4 regions of the Streptomyces sp. NPDC001407 genome follow, and region 1 is predicted to be linked to each of the others. Evidence: riboswitches for the same ligand, from Rfam matches in the RefSeq annotation. Region 1 holds a riboswitch; each other region holds the start of a gene.

The links. A riboswitch is a leader RNA that binds a small molecule or an ion and turns the genes downstream of it on or off. The one in region 1 is predicted to bind cyclic di-AMP.
Region 2: it holds a riboswitch for cyclic di-AMP, as region 1 does, so the genes downstream of both, ACFY1P_RS24290 (peptidoglycan DD-metalloendopeptidase family protein) here and ACFY1P_RS17885 (M23 family metallopeptidase) in region 1, are expected to answer to the same signal.
Region 3: it holds a riboswitch for cyclic di-AMP, as region 1 does, so the genes downstream of both, ACFY1P_RS28715 (transglycosylase family protein) here and ACFY1P_RS17885 (M23 family metallopeptidase) in region 1, are expected to answer to the same signal.
Region 4: it holds a riboswitch for cyclic di-AMP, as region 1 does, so the genes downstream of both, ACFY1P_RS12895 (C40 family peptidase) here and ACFY1P_RS17885 (M23 family metallopeptidase) in region 1, are expected to answer to the same signal.

The regions. Positions count from the first base shown of each region.
Region 1 is NZ_JBIAWF010000012.1:10,013-14,173, reverse strand. Features, by position in the region: gene ACFY1P_RS17900 (GNAT family N-acetyltransferase) at 1-110, opposite strand, end outside; gene ACFY1P_RS17895 (HPr family phosphocarrier protein) at 253-534, shown strand; gene ACFY1P_RS17890 (GntR family transcriptional regulator) at 719-1,384, opposite strand; gene ACFY1P_RS17885 (M23 family metallopeptidase) at 1,655-2,458, opposite strand; cyclic di-AMP (ydaO/yuaA leader) riboswitch at 2,472-2,627, opposite strand; gene ACFY1P_RS17880 (pitrilysin family protein) at 2,877-4,161, opposite strand, start outside.
Region 2 is NZ_JBIAWF010000019.1:27,601-31,761, forward strand. Features, by position in the region: gene ACFY1P_RS24285 (MFS transporter) at 1-486, opposite strand, end outside; gene ACFY1P_RS24290 (peptidoglycan DD-metalloendopeptidase family protein) at 560-1,801, opposite strand; cyclic di-AMP (ydaO/yuaA leader) riboswitch at 1,813-1,947, opposite strand; gene ACFY1P_RS24295 (DEAD/DEAH box helicase) at 2,796-4,161, opposite strand, start outside.
Region 3 is NZ_JBIAWF010000026.1:16,482-20,642, forward strand. Features, by position in the region: gene ACFY1P_RS28705 (cytochrome P450) at 1-168, shown strand, start outside; gene ACFY1P_RS28710 (transglycosylase family protein) at 333-1,373, shown strand; cyclic di-AMP (ydaO/yuaA leader) riboswitch at 1,634-1,800, shown strand; gene ACFY1P_RS28715 (transglycosylase family protein) at 1,804-2,547, shown strand; gene eno (phosphopyruvate hydratase) at 3,160-4,161, shown strand, end outside.
Region 4 is NZ_JBIAWF010000007.1:124,305-128,465, reverse strand. Features, by position in the region: gene ACFY1P_RS12910 (urease subunit alpha) at 1-529, opposite strand, end outside; gene ACFY1P_RS12905 (urease subunit beta) at 522-833, opposite strand; gene ACFY1P_RS12900 (urease subunit gamma) at 848-1,150, opposite strand; cyclic di-AMP (ydaO/yuaA leader) riboswitch at 1,927-2,124, shown strand; gene ACFY1P_RS12895 (C40 family peptidase) at 2,129-2,599, shown strand; gene ACFY1P_RS12890 (ATP-binding protein) at 2,679-3,119, opposite strand; gene ACFY1P_RS12885 (helix-turn-helix transcriptional regulator) at 3,361-4,161, shown strand, end outside.

The DNA of each region.
Region 1 (4,161 bases):
CGCTGCGCGTCGTCCGGGGTGATGGGGCGGATCTGTGCGGTGCCGCCGTCGCGCAGCACCACATCGGCTTCCCAGTGGGTCGGGTAGGCATGCTCGGACGGCGTCTGCATGCAGCCAGCGTAAGGCCGCCCACCGACAACGGGTCCGGCTCGCGCCGGTGGGCCGGACCGGGGAGGGTGGGGGCAGCCGGAGCACCGCGGACCCCGTGAGACACTGGTCTAGACAACCAATAGCGACTTGAAGGGCAACACCATGGCTGAGCGCCGCGTCAATGTCGGCTGGGCCGAGGGCCTGCACGCTCGTCCCGCGTCGATCTTCGTCCGTGCGGCGACGGCCGCGGGCGTCCCGATGACGATCGCCAAGGCCGACGGCAACGCCGTCAACGCCGCGTCCATGCTGGCCGTGCTGGGCCTGGGCGCCCAGGGTGGCGAGGAGATCGTCCTGGCCTCGGACGCCGAGGGTGCCGAGGCGGCGCTCGACCGTCTGGCGAAGCTGGTCGCCGAGGGGCTCGAGGAGCTCCCGGAGACCGTCTGATTCACGGTCAATCGCGCGCGGCGGGGCCGCGGCGGCCGATGGAGGCCGCCGCGGCCCCGTTGTCCGTTTTCCCGGGCCGTCCGCATTCCGCCGGGCCACCCGGGCCGGGTTTCGCGCCGTGCGCGCCCCGCGCGAATTCCTCCCAGGGACAAGGCGGCAACGGACCGCGGATAACCGCCTGTTGTCAGGACGGGGCGGCCGCCGTGCGCACCGATTGTTTCGGATTCCGCGCCCGGACCTGACGGACGGGCCTGCGCAGCCGGTATTCACCCGGCGCGCGGTCGGCGCGCGTCGCGGCGAGCGCCCGCGCGCGCTCCGCGTCGCCCCGGGCGATCGCGTCGACGAGGGCGCCGTGCGCCTCCCAGGTGCGCACCGGCCGCAGGGGCGGCTCGGCCACGTACACCCAGGCGATCTTGAGCCGCAGCTGGGTGAGCAGGGCGGCGAGGCTGGGGCTGCCGGTGGCCTGGGCGAGGGTCTCGTCGAACCAGTCGTCCAGGGGCCGCAGTTCGCCGGTCCGGCCGGCCCGCGCCCGCTCCAGACCGAGCCTGACCAGCCCACGGAGCACCTTGAGGTGCGCCTCGGTGCGGCGCTGCGCGGCGCGCGCGGCGCCCAGGGGCTCCAGCAGGGCCCGGACGTCGAGCAGGTCGGCGGCCTCGTGCTCGGTGGGTTCGGCGACGCAGGCGCCCGCGTGGCGGCGGGTGGTCACGAAGCCTTCGGAGGCGAGGGTGCGCAGGGCCTCGCGCACGGGCACGCGGGAGACGCCGTAGCGGCGGGCGAGCAGTTCCTCGATGAGCCTGCTGCCGGGCGGGAAGGAGCCGGAGACGATGTCGTCGCGGATCGCGGTGCACACGGCCTGCGTGGGAATTCCGCGGCTGTCCGGCGCTGGGTTGTCATAGCCGTTCACGTACGGCCCCGCATGGGTGAACCTCCGCATTGACCCCCGCGAAACGCGGCCGATTGACGCCTGTCGGGCGACTCTATTGCAGGGGCCGGGAATTTCCGATGGCGCCGGTGAAGTCAGCGATATGTTTTGGCCAACACGAAGGCCCCGGTCGGTGAACCGGGGCCTGGTGACGGGAAACTCCGCGATACGGCTGTGAGAGCCGGGGCGCGCGGTGCGTCAGACGTTGACGCCGTGCGAGCGAAGGTACTCGACCGGGTCGATGTCGGAGCCGTAGGTGGGCGCAGTGCGGGCCTCGAAGTGCAGGTGCGGGCCGGTGACGTTGCCGGTGGCGCCGGAGAGGCCGATCTGCTGGCCGGGGGTGACCGTCTGGCCGACGCTGACGTCGATGGACGACAGGTGGCCGTACTGCGTGTAGGTGCCGTCGTTGTGCTGGATGACGACGTTGTTGCCGTACGCGCCGCCCCAGCCCGCCTCGACGATGGTGCCGGCGCCCACGGCGTGCACCGAGGTGCCCGACTCGGCGTGGAAGTCGACACCGGTGTGGCTGCCGGAGGACCACAGGCCGCTGGACGCCTTGTAGGCGGTGGAGACGTAGGAGCCGTCGATGGGCGCCACGAAGGTGTTGAGGCGCTTGCGCTCCTCGTCGCGGGCGATGCGCTCCTTCTCGGCGCGCTCGGCGTCCGCCTTGCGCTTGGCCTCGTCGGCCTTCTGCTTGACCTCGGCGGCCTGCTTCTTGGCGGCGGCCTCGGCCTGGAGGCGGGCGGCGGTCTCGTCCGCGGCGCTGCGCTGGATCTCGGCCTGCTCGCCGACGCGGTCGGCCGTGTCGTCACCGATGACGATGGCCTGCGTCAGGCCGGTGTCCTCGACGCGCGGGGCGTCGTCGGTGGCGGCGAGCGCCGGCGCGGCGAAGCCCGCCATGACACCGGTGGCCGCGAGGGTGGCTATGCCCGCCGCGTTCGCCCCGGCGCGGACGGCGCGGCTCGGACGGCGGTGCTTACCGGTGGGACGAGTGAACGCCATGGGTACGGCTGATCCTTTCCTTCCTTCTCGCCTACCGGGTTAGCTGACGGGTTCGGAGCAGGAAGGTCTCCTACGGATCCCTCCGGAGAGGGGCCCGATTCACCCCAGGGACATGTGGGTCCCCGGCTCCCCTGGCTCGCGCCGTACGGGGACTCGGCGATGACTGTCCGGGGCCGCGGATGCGACTCACATCTGACGGGCAGCCGCCCTGACGCTAGACGCCGCTACTTTCGAACGGCAAACAGAAGCCGGGATTTGTGGCGTACGACACAGCGGAGATGTGCAACCAGTCCACTAAATCGGGCATAAGGGAGGCGCGCCGGGCCCATCGGCCCCGCGCGCCTCCCGAGTGGCTGATGTCACTCGGCGTCAGACATCAGCCGTCGGACGCGACTCGGGTGTGAGTCACCGTCAGGCGTCAGCCGCTGACGACGGTGACCTCGCCGATCCCGAGCGCCTTGACGGGCTCCTCGATCTCCGCGGCGTCACCGACGAGGACGGTCACGAGCCGGTCGACCGGGAAGGCGTTGACGACGGCGGCCGTCGCCTCCACCGTGCCGGTCTGCGCGAGGCGCTCGTAGAGCCGCGCCTGGAAGTCGTCCGGCAGATACTGCTCGACCTGGTCGGCGAGCGTGCCCGCGACGGCCGCGGCGGTCTCGTACTTCAGCGGCGCGACACCGACGAGGTTCTGCACGGCGGTGTCCCGCTCGGCGTCCGTCAGGCCCTCGGCGGCGAGGGTGCGCAGCACCGTCCACAGGTCTTCCAGGGCGGGGCCGGTGGAGGCGGTGTCGACCGAGCCGCTGATGGCGAGCATGGCCGCGCCGGTGCCCTCCGGGGAGGAGCGCAGCACCTGGCCGAAGGCCCGTACGCCGTAGGTGTAGCCCTTCTCCTCGCGCAGGACGCGGTCCAGGCGGGAGGTGAGGGTGCCGCCCAGGCAGTACGTGCCGAGCACCTGGGCGGGCCAGACGCGGTCGTGCCGGTCGGCGCCGATCCGGCCGATCAGCAGTTGCGTCTGGACGGCGCCGGGGCGGTCCACGATGACCACGCGGCCGGTGTCGTCGGCGGTGATCGGCGGCACCGGCCGGGGCTCGGCGGCGGAGCCCGTCCAGGCGCCGAGGGAGTCGCCGAGCGCCTCCTCCAGGTCGATGCCGGTGAAGTCGCCGACGACCACGGCGGTCGTGGTGGCGGGCCGGACGTGCGCCTCGTAGAAGGCGCGCACGGCGGCGGCGTCGACGCGCTCGACGGTCTCCTCGGTGCCCTGGCGGGGGCGCGACATGCGCGCGTCGGCCGGGAAGAGGTGCTTCGAGAGCGCCATGGCGGCGCGGCGGGAGGGGTTGGCCAGCTCGTGCGGGATCTCGTCCAGGCGGTTGCGGACGAGCCGCTCGATCTCGCTGTCGGGGAACGCGGGGGCGCGCAGGGCGTCCGCGAGCAGGGCGAGGGCCTTGGCGAGCCGGGAGGCGGGCACCTCCAGGGAGACCCGGACGCCGGGGTGGTCGGCGTGCGCGTCGAGGGTGGCGCCGCAGCGCTCCAGCTCGGCGGTGAACTCCTCGGCGGTGTGCTTGTCGGTGCCCTCCGACAGGGCGCGGGCCATGATGGTGGCGACCCCGTCGAGGCCCTCCGGCTCGGCGTCCAGCGGCGCCAGGAGGTTGACCTCGACGGCCACGATCTGCTGGCCGGGGCGGTGGCAGCGCAGCACGGTCAGG
Region 2 (4,161 bases), on a different contig from region 1:
CCAGAAACTGCCGTTGATGATGAGGTCGACCCGGCCGCGATAGGCGGCGGGGATCAGTTCGTCGATGGCGGAATTGATGGCCGCGTACTCGCCTCCGATGCCGAATCCGGTCAGGAAGCGGAAGGTGAAGAACCACCAGGAGGAGAACGACAGGGCGGTCAGTGCCGTCGCGGCCAGATAGACGGCGAGGGTGACGATGAACAGCTTCTTGCGGCCGAACCGGTCGGTGAGACGGCCGAAGAAGAGCGCGCCGGAACACGCCCCCGCCACATAGAGGGCCGCGGCCAGGCCGGTGATCTCGCCCGAGGTGACCGGCAGGCCGCTGCCCCGCTCGGCGAGGCGGCCGGCGATGTTGCCGACGACCGTGACCTCCAGGCCGTCCAGGATCCAGACGGTGCCGAGGCCGATCACCACCATCCAGTGCCAGCGGGACCAGGGGAGGCGGTCCAGACGGGCCGGTACGGAGGTGGTGATCGTGGCTGTCACGGCATCCGAGTGCCCCTGTCCGCGACAGGTATGCGCGGCGGACGCGCGACACCGTACGGGGACGGGCCCGGGGCTACGGCTCCAGGCCCCGCTCGCGCAGCCAGGGCAGCGGGTCGACCGGGGCCCCGCCGTCCGGGCGGATCTCCAGGTGGAGGTGCGGGCCGGTGACATTGCCGGTGGCGCCCACGCGGCCGATCACGTCACCGCTGTTCACCTTGCCCGACGTGACCACCATCGACGACAGGTGGCAGAACCACACCTCCGTGCCGTCGTCCAGCTTCAGCACGATGCGGTAGCCGTACGCGCCCGCCCACCCGGCGTGGGTGATCGTGCCGCTGCCGATCGCCTTGACCGGCGTGCCGGTCGGGGCCGCGAAGTCCTCGCCGGTGTGGTTCGCGGACCACATGTTGCCCGCCTGACCGAAGCCGGCGGTCAGGGTGTACGAGCCGACGGGGAGGGTGTACGCGCCGGGGCTGTGCGCGGCGGGCGTACGGGGGCCGGTGTCGGTGGGGTCGGCAGCGGCGTCCTCCGCGGCCGCCGGACGGGCCTCGGTCCGCGCCGCCTTCGCCTGCTCGGCCTCGGCGGCCTTCGCCGCCCTCTCCGCCTCGGCCGCTCTTCCGGCCTCGGCCGCCCGCGCCGCCTTCTTCGCCGCCGCCTCGGCCGCCTCGCGCTGGGCGGCCTCGCGCGCCTGGTCGTCGGCGCCGTTCTGCTGGTGCTCGGCCTGCTGGAGGATGCGGGCGCGCAGGGCTTCGCCCGCGTTCGTGGCTCCCTGAGCGGCTTCCTCGGTGCTCAGGCCGGCCTGGGTGAGCGGCTGCTCGGCAGCGGGCGCGGCGGGCGCGGCCTCCTCCTCGTGCGCCTGGCCGCCACCGAGGAGGGACCCGGCCAGGTCGGGTACCGATATCGGTGCCGCCGGACGGTCCTGCGCGCTCGCCATGCCGCCCGCGCCGACCGCCGCGATGACGCCGACGCCGAGGACGGCGCCGCTGCGGGCCATCGTGCCGCCGCGCTGCTTGGCGACGCGGTGCCGGCCGCCGCTCCCGCCACGGGCCGGGGTGGCGGCGGGGTCGGTCACGGCAGGCTCGGTCACGGCCCAGTGGGGAACGGTCGGTTGAGAGCCCGTCGGCTGAGGCACCGTCCGCTGAGGAGCGACGGCGAAGCCCGGTGCCGGAGGAGCGATCGCGGGCTCGTCGGCCGTGCCCGGCGGAGGCGTCGCCATATGGGCGGTCATATACGCGGGCACGATCGGAAGTTCAGGTGCGTAGGGCTCGTACGACCCGTGCAGAGTGGGGTCGAGGACAGGCTCGTTGGACGCCACGGGGGCGCACTCCTTTCCTTCCTTCTCGCCTACCGGGTTAGCTGTCGGGTTCGGAGCAGGAAGGTCTCCTACGAGCCGGGTGCGGCCCGATTCACCCCAGGGCGAGTGGTTCCCCGGTTCCCAGATGGTGCTGGTGTATCAGCTCTTGCTGTGCCCGCGGGATTCGGCGAAGGCGCACGGCGCCGCCTCTTGCGACGGTGATGAGGACCGCACGTCGTTATCGAACGTTAATAGACAGACCGTGCAGTTTCCAAGCCGAAAGGCTGAATCGGTCGGCTCCTTGGTCAGGACTTGGCGAGGAGGCCGACTTCTTAATGTGGTCCTTATTCCGAGGGAATGCGGAACGATCAAGATCCACTACTGGGGGTGGGGGGCGGATTTGGGCTCAGCGGCGGGGATGTTCTCCCACCCCGCCGCTTCCTGGCTGTGTCTTGGGGCTCCGCGTGGGGGCTCCGCCTTGGCCCCCTGGCTGCGGGTGGGTGGGCGCCTGCGGCGGGCTTTTTCCCCTACCCCGCCCCTTCCCGAAACTGGGGCTCCGCCCCAGACCCCGACCTGCACGCCCGATGCCGCCTGCGGCGGGGGCGGCCTGCGGCCGCGTCCTCAAACTCCCCCAGCTACCTCCCCCAGACTCCGTCCGGGGGTGCCCCCAGAGGTGCCCCCAACGGGCTGAAAAACAAAAGCATGGCGTGCCCCGAAGCGTGATGTCACCCTCCGGTGGGAGGGGGTGGGGTCGGAGGGTGGGGTTCTGGAACGCGGTGCGACTTCACGGCAATACGAGGCACGGCGCCCGCACCGCGTTCCAGGTCCTCAGCCCGGAGGCCCCACTCCCGGCACCCACCACAACCCAAGCCCGGCCGGCGATTGAGGCCACCCGCCGCAGGCGCAACGCACCCGCACCCAGAACCGCCCCCGCACCCAGCGGAAAGCGCACCCACCACAACCCAGCCCGGCCGGCGATTGAGGCCACGCCCGCAAGGGCGTCCAAACCCGACCGTCAGACCTTGGGCCCGCGCCGCGAGCCCCCGCCCCCGCCGCCCCGGCGAACCGCATTGCCCGGCCGCGTCCCACCAGACCGGCGCGAGCCGCCGCCCTGACCCTGACCCGTGCCGGTGCCGAAGCCGCGGTAGCCGCCACCACCATTGCCGGCGTTCGGCTCCGTACGCGTACGGCCGCGAGCACCCGAGCCCGAACCGCGCGAGCGGGACGGCTTCTTCGCGCCTGCCTGCCCCTGCGGCTGCGCGGCGACCGGAGGCGCTATGACCACCGCGACACCACTGGGCTCACGCGCCCCGGTGATCCGCTCCAGCTCGGGGTCGCGGGGGTGCGTCTTGAGGACGTTGGGGGTGATCTTCGCCGTGGCCATCATGCGGGTCATCTCGCGCCGCTGCTCGGGCAGGACGAGGGTGACGACCGTGCCGGACTCGCCCGCGCGGGCCGTGCGGCCGCCGCGGTGCAGGTAGTCCTTGTGGTCCATCGGCGGGTCGATGTTCACGACGAGGTCGAGGCCGTCGATGTGGATGCCGCGGGCGGCGACGTTGGTGGCGACCAGCGCGGTGACCTGGTCCGTACGGAAGAGCTCCAGCGTGCGGTTGCGCTGCGGCTGGCTCTTGCCGCCGTGCAGCGCCCCGGCGCGCACGCCCTCGGAGAGCAGCTTCTTCACCAGGCGGTCGGCGCCGCGCTTGGTGTCGACGAACATGATCACGCGGCCTTCGCGGGCGGCGATCCGGGTGACCGCTTCCTTCTTGTCCGCGTCGGTCACGAAGAGCAGGTGGTGCTCCATCGTGGAGACCGCGCCGACCGAGGCGTCGACGGAGTGCGTCACCGGGTCGGAGAGGAAGCGGCGCACGAGGCGGTCGACGTTGCGGTCCAGGGTCGCGGAGAACAGCATGCGCTGGCCGTCCGGGTCGACCTGGTCGAGCAGCTTGGTGACCTGCGGCAGGAAGCCCATGTCGGCCATCTGGTCGGCCTCGTCCAGGACCGTGATCCGCACGTCGCCGAGCTTGCAGTCGCCGCGCTGGATCAGATCGGCGAGCCGGCCGGGGGTGGCGACCAGGACCTCGGCGCCGCGCGCCAGGCTCTGCGCCTGCCGGCCGATGGACATGCCGCCGACGACGGTGGCGATCCGCAGGTTGACCGCGGTGGCGTACGGGCTGAGGGAGTCGGTGACCTGCTGCGCCAGCTCGCGGGTGGGGACGAGCACGAGGGCGAGCGGGCGGCCCGGCTCGGCGCGGCGGCCGGTCGTGCGGGCGAGCAGCGCCAGACCGAAGGCCAGCGTCTTGCCGGAGCCCGTACGGCCGCGGCCGAGGACGTCACGGCCGCTCAGCGAGTTGGGAAGGGTGGCGGCCTGGATCGGGAACGGC
Region 3 (4,161 bases), on a different contig from region 1:
GGCGCCCCGCTGGCCCGCCTCGAAGGCAGGACCGCGCTCGCGACACTGCTGCGCCGCCTCCCTGACCTGCGGCTTTCCGTCGACCCCGAGGAGTTGCGGTGGCGCGGCGGGCTCATCATGCGCGGACTGCGCACCCTGCCGGTCGAGTTCGCACCGCGCTCCGGATGACCCTGCGTCAACTGGCGTGACCACCGCGTGACCTGCGCTACACCGGCTTGTGACTCGTGAGGGCGGTGGCTATGTTCGACCACCATATTCGCCGCCACACGAGAGGCCATCGCATGCGCTCCGGGAACGGTCGACATCGTCGCCCCCGTCAGGTACCCGCCGTCGTGGTCGCAGCGGGGGTGACGGGCTCGGCCCTCGCCATGCCGCTGCTCGCGGCCACCGGCGCCAACGCCGCCGGCGCCCCCACGTGGGACCGCGTCGCCCAGTGCGAGTCCGGCGGGACGTGGAGCACCAACTCCGGCAACGGCGCGTACGGCGGGCTGCAGATGACCCAGGAGCTGTGGGAGCAGTACGGCGGCCGGACGTACGCCCCGCGGCCCGACCTCGCCAGCCGGCAGCAGCAGATCGCCGTCGCCGAGAACGTCCTGAACGCCGGGGCGAGCACCTGGCAGTCCTGCGGCTCCGCCGCGGGCCTCACCAAGGGCGGCGAGGCTCCGGAGGTGACCCCCGGCAGCACCAAGGAGCCCACGTACGACGCGCCCGCGCCTCGTGCACCGGAGCGCACTCCCTCCGCACCCGCGACGGGCGGCTCCGCGCCGTCGGACTCCACCGCTTCCCCGGCTGCCCCGGCCTCACCGTCCGCAAACCCGGACGCGAAGCCGGATGCGAAGCCCTCTTCCGGGACGCCCTCGCCTTCCGCGAGCGGCAAGAGCGACAAGCCCGAGGGCGGCAAGCACCGCAAGGACCCGGGCGGTCCCACGACGGGTCCCACGAGCGGACCCACGGGCGATCCCACCGAAATCCCCACGTCGGGCGCTTCGCCGTCCACGCAGGCACCCACCGACCCGTCCGCCGGTGAGCGGCCCACGGACCCCGCGTCGCCGCACGCGCCGTCCACCGGCAGCCCGGAGCCCGGCTCCGGTTCGAGCTCGGACCCGGGCTCCGGTTCCGGCTCGGGCAAGCACCGCGCGGAGCCGCCGCGTTCGGACGACGAGGGCCGCGCGTCCCGGGGTGGCGATGACGCCCGCACCGGCAGGCCCGCCGCGGGGGATTACACCGTGCGGCCGGGTGACAACCTGTCAGTCATCGCGGAGGCTCACTCCGTTAGCGGTGGATGGCAATCGCTGTACCAGCGGAACGAGAAAGTTGTCGGATCCGATCCCGATCTGATCCTTCCTGGTCAGCGGCTTGAGGTCGGTAAATAGCCCGACAGTTCGGGGGGAATGTCCGTTCCAGTCGAAAGTGAGACATGGGTCTCGTTGAACTTCCGCGGAACGGCCTCCTCCGAAACTTGGCGCACCCGCTCCCACCTGCGGATATGTCAGGTTTCCATGGGTAACAAGAGGCAACTGTGGCTGGAAAGAGGGGTTTGAACCCGTCGGCCCGGAGTGCTTACCGTCATGACCGCTCGCCACCGCGAGCACCACGGTCGCCACGCCGAATCCTGCCGGCGACCGGCGGAGTCGTCGCGAAAGCGCCGTAGGCAGGAGCGGGGGAACCAAGGTAGGCGCCGGAACGGTCCGCGAGGACCGGAACGGCTTGGGGTGAAGCCGAGTGTGCTCGCACACGAGGCCGGGCGAACTCACAGCCCGAACCCGACAGCTCACCTCGTAGGCGTCGGTGAGGAAACGACTCATGTCCAAGGGCAAGCACCGTCGTCCGTCCAAGGCCGTCCGCATCGTCACGCTCGCCGGTGTCACCGGCGCCGCGGTCGCGGCCCCGCTGATGATCGCGACCTCCGCGAACGCCGCCTCCGTCTCCACCTGGGACAAGGTCGCCCAGTGCGAGTCCGGCGGTAACTGGTCCATCAACACCGGCAACGGCTACTACGGCGGCCTGCAGTTCTCGCAGTCCTCCTGGAACGCCGCCGGCGGCCAGAGCTACGCCGACCGAGCCGACCACGCCAGCAAGTCCCAGCAGATCGCCGTCGCCGAGAAGCTCCTCGCCATGCAGGGCCCGGGCGCCTGGGGCTGCGCCGTGTCCGGCATGACCCCCGGTGGTTCGGGTGCCGGCGCGGACACCTCCGGCTCGGAGAAGGCCGACCGCGGCACCTCCACGAAGTCGCACGCCGACCGCAGCGAGCGCCAGGCCACGCCGAAGAAGACCACCCCGAAGCACGCCGCGCCGCAGGCGCAGAGCTCCGACGAGGACGAGTCCGAGGCCGCCCCGGCCCCGAAGCAGACCGCGCCGAAGCACGCCGCCCCGAAGACGGTGAAGAAGGGTGACGGCGAGTACGAGGTCAAGGAAGGCGACACGCTCGGCAAGATCGCCGATGCGAACAAGGTCAAGGGCGGCTGGGAGAAGCTCTACGACCTCAACAAGGACGTCGTCGACAACGCCGACCTGATCTTCCCGGGTCAGCACCTGCACCTGAGCTGACGCCTCAGCCCCACGGCCCCGCCCCGACGCGTACCCCGAGCGCGCCGGAGCGGGGTTCGTTTGTTTCCCCGGCCCCGCCCCTTCCCGCAGCATCTGATGCGCGGCTCCGCCCCGGACCCGTGCCCGGGTGCGGCTTGACTGCGCCTGCGGCGCTTTGTTCCCCTACCCCGCCCCTTCCCGAAACTGGGGCTTCGCCCCAGACCCCTGACCGCGCTGACGCGCGGTGTCCTCAAACGCCGGACGGGCTGGATTGCACGGAGCGTGGGTTCGTAACCTGCGGCCCGCAATCCAGCGTCGCAGGCAACGGACTACGGACCGCACATCCAGCCCGTCCGGCGCTTGAGGACACCCGGCGAAGCCGGGTAGGGGTCCGGGGTCTCCCCGGTTTCGGGAAGGGGCGGGTAGGGGAACAAAAGCCCGCCGCAGGCGCAAAGCAACCCGCACCCAACCCCGGCCCACTTCATCGCTCAGCGAACATTGCCGCCATTCGCCCCGCCATCTGCGCCTTTGTGGCATTTTTCGGCCCGTGGGCCGTCCCGACGGCAGGGCGACCCCCCGCCGCCCGTTAGGCTCGTGCTCGCAGAACTCCAGACACACACGAAGGAGACCCTCGTGCCGTCCATCGACGTCGTCGTAGCTCGCGAGATCCTCGACTCGCGAGGCAACCCCACGGTCGAGGTCGAGGTCGGCCTCGACGACGGCTCCACGGGCCGTGCCGCCGTGCCGTCCGGTGCCTCGACCGGTGCCTTCGAGGCCATCGAGCTCCGTGACGGTGACAAGAACCGTTACCTCGGCAAGGGCGTCGAGAAGGCCGTCCTGGCCGTCATCGAGCAGATCGGCCCGGAGCTCGTCGGCTACGACGCCACCGAGCAGCGCCTGATCGACCAGGCCATGTTCGACCTGGACGCCACCGACAACAAGGGCTCGCTCGGCGCCAACGCCATCCTCGGCGTCTCCCTCGCCGTCGCGCACGCCGCGTCCGAGGCCTCCGACCTGCCGCTGTTCCGCTACCTGGGCGGCCCGAACGCGCACCTGCTGCCCGTTCCGATGATGAACATCCTCAACGGTGGGTCGCACGCCGACTCCAACGTGGACATCCAGGAGTTCATGATCGCCCCGATCGGCGCGGAGTCCTTCTCCGAGGCCCTGCGCTGGGGCGCCGAGGTCTACCACACCCTCAAGTCCGTGCTGAAGGCCAAGGGCCTGTCCACCGGCCTCGGCGACGAGGGCGGCTTCGCCCCGAACCTGGGCTCCAACCGCGAGGCCCTCGACCTCATCCTCGAGGCCATCAAGCAGGCCGGTTACACCCCCGGCCAGGACATCGCGCTCGCCCTGGACGTCGCCGCCTCCGAGTTCTACAAGGACGGCTCGTACAACTTCGAGGGCAAGTCCCGCTCGGCCTCCGAGATGACGGACTACTACGCCGAGCTCGTCGCCGCGTACCCGCTGGTCTCCATCGAGGACCCGCTGTTCGAGGACGACTGGGACGGCTGGAAGACCCTCACCGAGCGCCTCGGCGACAAGGTGCAGATCGTCGGTGACGACCTGTTCGTCACCAACCCCGAGCGCCTCGGCCGCGGCATCGAGGAGGGCGCCGCCAACGCCCTGCTGGTC
Region 4 (4,161 bases), on a different contig from region 1:
TGGTGGTGGCCTTGCTGCCCTCGGCCGGGCCGGTGCCGCCGCCCACCAGCGTGGTGACGCCGGAGGCGAGGGCCTCGTCCGCGATCTGCGGGCAGATGAAGTGGACGTGGGCGTCGACGGCCCCGGCGGTGAGGATCTTCCCGTTGCCCGCGATGATCTCGGTCTCGGGGCCGATGACGAGGTCGGGGTGGACACCGTCCATGGTGTCGGGGTTGCCGGCCTTGCCGATGCCGGTGATGCGGCCGTCGCGGATGCCGATGTCGGCCTTGACGACGCCCCAGTGGTCGAGGACGACGGCGCCGGTGATGACGGTGTCGGGGGCGCCGTCGGCGCGGGTCGCGCGGGACTGGCCCATGGACTCCCGGATGACCTTGCCGCCGCCGAAGACCGCCTCGTCCCCGGCGTGGCCGGGGCCCCCGCTGCGGTCCTCCTCGATCTCGACGAGGAGGTCGGTGTCGGCGAGGCGGATGCGGTCGCCGACAGTGGGGCCGAACAGTTCCGCGTACGCGGCCCGGCTGAGCTCAGTCATCGAGCGGTCCTCCGCACTCGCCGCGCAGCCCCTCGACGATCCGCTTGCCGGCGATCGGCACCAGGCCGACCTCGACGGGGATGCCGGGCTCGAAGCGCACGGCGGTGCCGGCGGCGATGTCGAGCCGCTTGCCGCGCGCGGCGGCGCGGTCGAAGTCGAGGCCCGGGTTGGCCTCGGCGAAGTGATAGTGCGAGCCGACCTGCACGGGCCGGTCGGCGGCGTTGAGCACGGTGAGACGGGTGCGGTGGAGCCCCTGGTTGAGGGGTACGGGGGCGTCGGCGAGCAGGATCTCTCCGGGAATCATGGCGGTCTTCCCCTTCAGCCGATGGGCTCGTGCACGGTGACGAGCTTGGTGCCGTCCGGGAAGGTGGCCTCCACCTGGACCTCGTGGATCATCTCGGGTATGCCGCTCATCACTTCGTCGCGGGTGAGCACCTTGCGCCCGGAGGACATCAGCTCGGCGACGGTCCGGCCGTCGCGGGCGCCTTCCAGGACGTGGACGGTGATCAGGGCCACCGCCTCGGGGTGGTTGAGGAGCACCCCACGGGCGCGGCGCTTCTCGGCTACGTCGGCGGCCACATGGAGAAGCAGGCGTTCCTGCTCATGCGGGGAGAGTTGCATGCGTCCACCTCACTGACGAACCAGTCCCCCTAGCGGAACCCAACGGGGGCACACAAGAGTTCTACACACCTTTGACCTGGGGTTCTTCATCGGACGGCCAGGGATTGCAGATTAGAGCGGAAGCTTTTCCAACGCGTTAACTGACTCTTTGCGCATCCATGGCCAGAGGAGTCGGGAGGGACCGGAGGGGCGGAAGGGGCGGATCCGGCGATCCGGGCCGGGACTTGGTGCCGCTGCTGTCTGCATCTACTGGATCTTCTGGTCCGGATCACTCCGCCGCTCCCTCATGACACGTACGACGGACTACGGGCGCCGCAGACCGCGCGCGTCGGCCGCACGGGGCCGGGAGAAGTCCTCGCAGCCGCGTTCGAGGACGGTGGGCGGGAGTTGCCCGGGAGCACCCTGGCGCGTCCGGTGCCGGTCCGGGCCGGGGCGCGGCGGCGCGTCCGGGGCGCCATCCCGCTCACACTCCCGCCCGCGCCCATGGATCACGGGTCGGCGGGCGAATAAACACCGCTCCCCCAGACGCCGGACGGTGTCGTAGACGAGGCGCGGTGATCGATTTCAGCCGGGCACGCACGCCGCGCCGGAGCCCTGTCGACGGGCCCCAGGCCAGCGGCTCAACAGGGCTTCGCCGAAACGGACAATCCCCGTCGTGTCCAGCGGAATTGCCCAGGAGTGAGCAGCCTCACATACCTCTGGTTCCGCTCGGAATCCGTACCTGGGCTGCGCCAAGATCCCGTCGACGACAAGACCCCGCCATCCCGGCGGGGCGGTCCAGGCGGACGCCGAACCCCGCCGCTGTCTGGATGCCGGGTCGACCGATCGCACCGGTGGGGATGGAGGACCCGAGCACGGTGGGACGACCAAGAGTAGTGCGGTCGGCCCTTGGGGTGAAGCCGTTGACACGGCCGGGCATCTTCGCCTGCCCGAACCCGACAGGTCATCCTTCACAGGCGGCTGACGAAGGGTTGGCACATGGGCGCGCACAAACGTCCGTCAATGATGTCCAGGGCCGGCGCGGCCTCCGCGCTCACGCTCGCCGCCGTCGGCGCCACGGTGCTGGTGCCGGGCGGCGCGACAGGGGCAGCGGCATCGACCGTCGCCACCGAAGCACTGCACATCGCGGCCTCGAAACAGGGCTCGCCCTATCAATGGGGTGCGACCGGCCCTTACCGCTTCGACTGCTCGGGCCTGACCCTCTACTCCTTCAAGCGGGCCGGGAAGAGCCTGCCCCGCACCGCCGCCGAGCAGTACAACCGGACCACCCACATCTCCCGCTCCGCCCGCGAAGCCGGTGACCTGGTGTTCTTCGTCTCCGGCCAGGGTGTCTACCACGTCGGGATATACGCGGGTGGCGGCAAGATCTGGCACGCGCCCAAGACCGGCGCGGTGGTCCGTCTGGAGCGGATCTGGACGAACAACGTCCGCTACGGCCGGGTGGACTGACCGGCCCTCACGCCCGGCAGCACGCGGCCGCGACGCCGCGCCGGGGCCCCGCACGCCGTGCGGGGCCCCGGCCCCGCCCTCACCGTTCGGCGCTGAGGGCGGGCACCGTCCAGGGCAACGAGATCCACACGGTCTTGCCGCCGTCCGGGTTCGGGGTGAAGAAGACCCTTCCCCCGCGCTCCGCGGTGAGGCAGCGGATGATGACCAGGCCCCGCCCGTTGTCCTGCTGGACGGCGGCGGGCAGTCTGCGGGGCAAGCGCGGGTGGCTGTCCGTGACCCCGATCCGCAACTGCCGGTCGAGTTCGAGCCGGACCTCGACGGTGAAGGTGGGCGACTGGCCGCGGGTGTGCTGCACGGCGTTGGTGGCGAGCTCGGAGACGATCAGCCGCACGGTCTCGGCGGCTTCCGTGCCGCCCGGCAGCCCCCAGTCCGCGAGCACGCCGGCCACATAGCGGCGTGCGGTGGAGACCGAGGCGGGGGCGCTCGGCAGGGTGACGGTGGCTTCTTGATGATCTGCCATGGCGCAGTCCCTTTCCCGCCGGGAGCGGACTCCGACGCAATGCGCCGTGAAGTCGAGAGCGCTTCCGGTCGGCTCTGCGCGACAGCCTGCCACCGGAAATGGTGAGGATGCGGGCGATCTCCCGAGATCTGCATATATCTGTCGCTCGAAGCGGTGAACTCTACGACGAGCGACCGGATTCCGGCGGCACAGTGGTCTATTGACAAGAAACACCAGGTTCACCACGGGCGGAGGCAGGGCTATGCGAAACGGACCCGCGGTGCGCCGCCGCAAACTCGGCGGTGAGCTGCGCCGCCAGCGCGAACTCGCGGGACTGACCAGCCTGGAGGCCGCCCACGCGGTGGGCTGGCACCAGTCGAAAGTCAGCCGGATCGAGACGGGCAGCAGTGGCGTGAAGTCCTCGGACGTCGCGCTGCTGCTGGACGCGTACGGAGTGTCGGACCCCGAACTGCGCGCGCTGCTGGGAGCGCTGTGCGGGGCGGGCACCGCCGATGCGGAGGGCGGCCGCCGGGGCTGGTGGTACGCCTACCGCAATCTGCTGCCCCCGGCGTATCTCGACTTCATCAGCCTGGAATCGGAGGCGTCGCGGTTACGCACCCTGGAGACGACGGTCGTGCCGGGCCTCCTCCAGACTCCCGCCTACGCCCGCGCCGTGACCCGTGCGGCGCTCAACGACCCGCCGCCGGAACAGGTCGAGAAGCTGGTCCGGGTGCGCATGGCACGGCAGTCGGTGCTGGGTGGCGCCAGCCCACTGGAGTTGTGCGCCGTGCTGGACGAGGCGGTGCTCCGCCATCAGGTCGGCGGACGGGAGGTCATGGCCGGGCAGTTGCGACACCTGGTGGAAACGGGTGCACAGCGTCATGTGCGGCTGCATGTACTGCCGTTCTCCAGGAGCGGCCACATTGGCATCACCGGGCCTTTTGTTATTTTCTCATTTCCGCGCATTGCTGATCTGGACGTGGTTGTTCTCGACCATTTGACGAGTAGCCTCTACCTGGAGCGGAAAGAAGACCTCCGGGCGTACGCCGCCGCATTCACCACG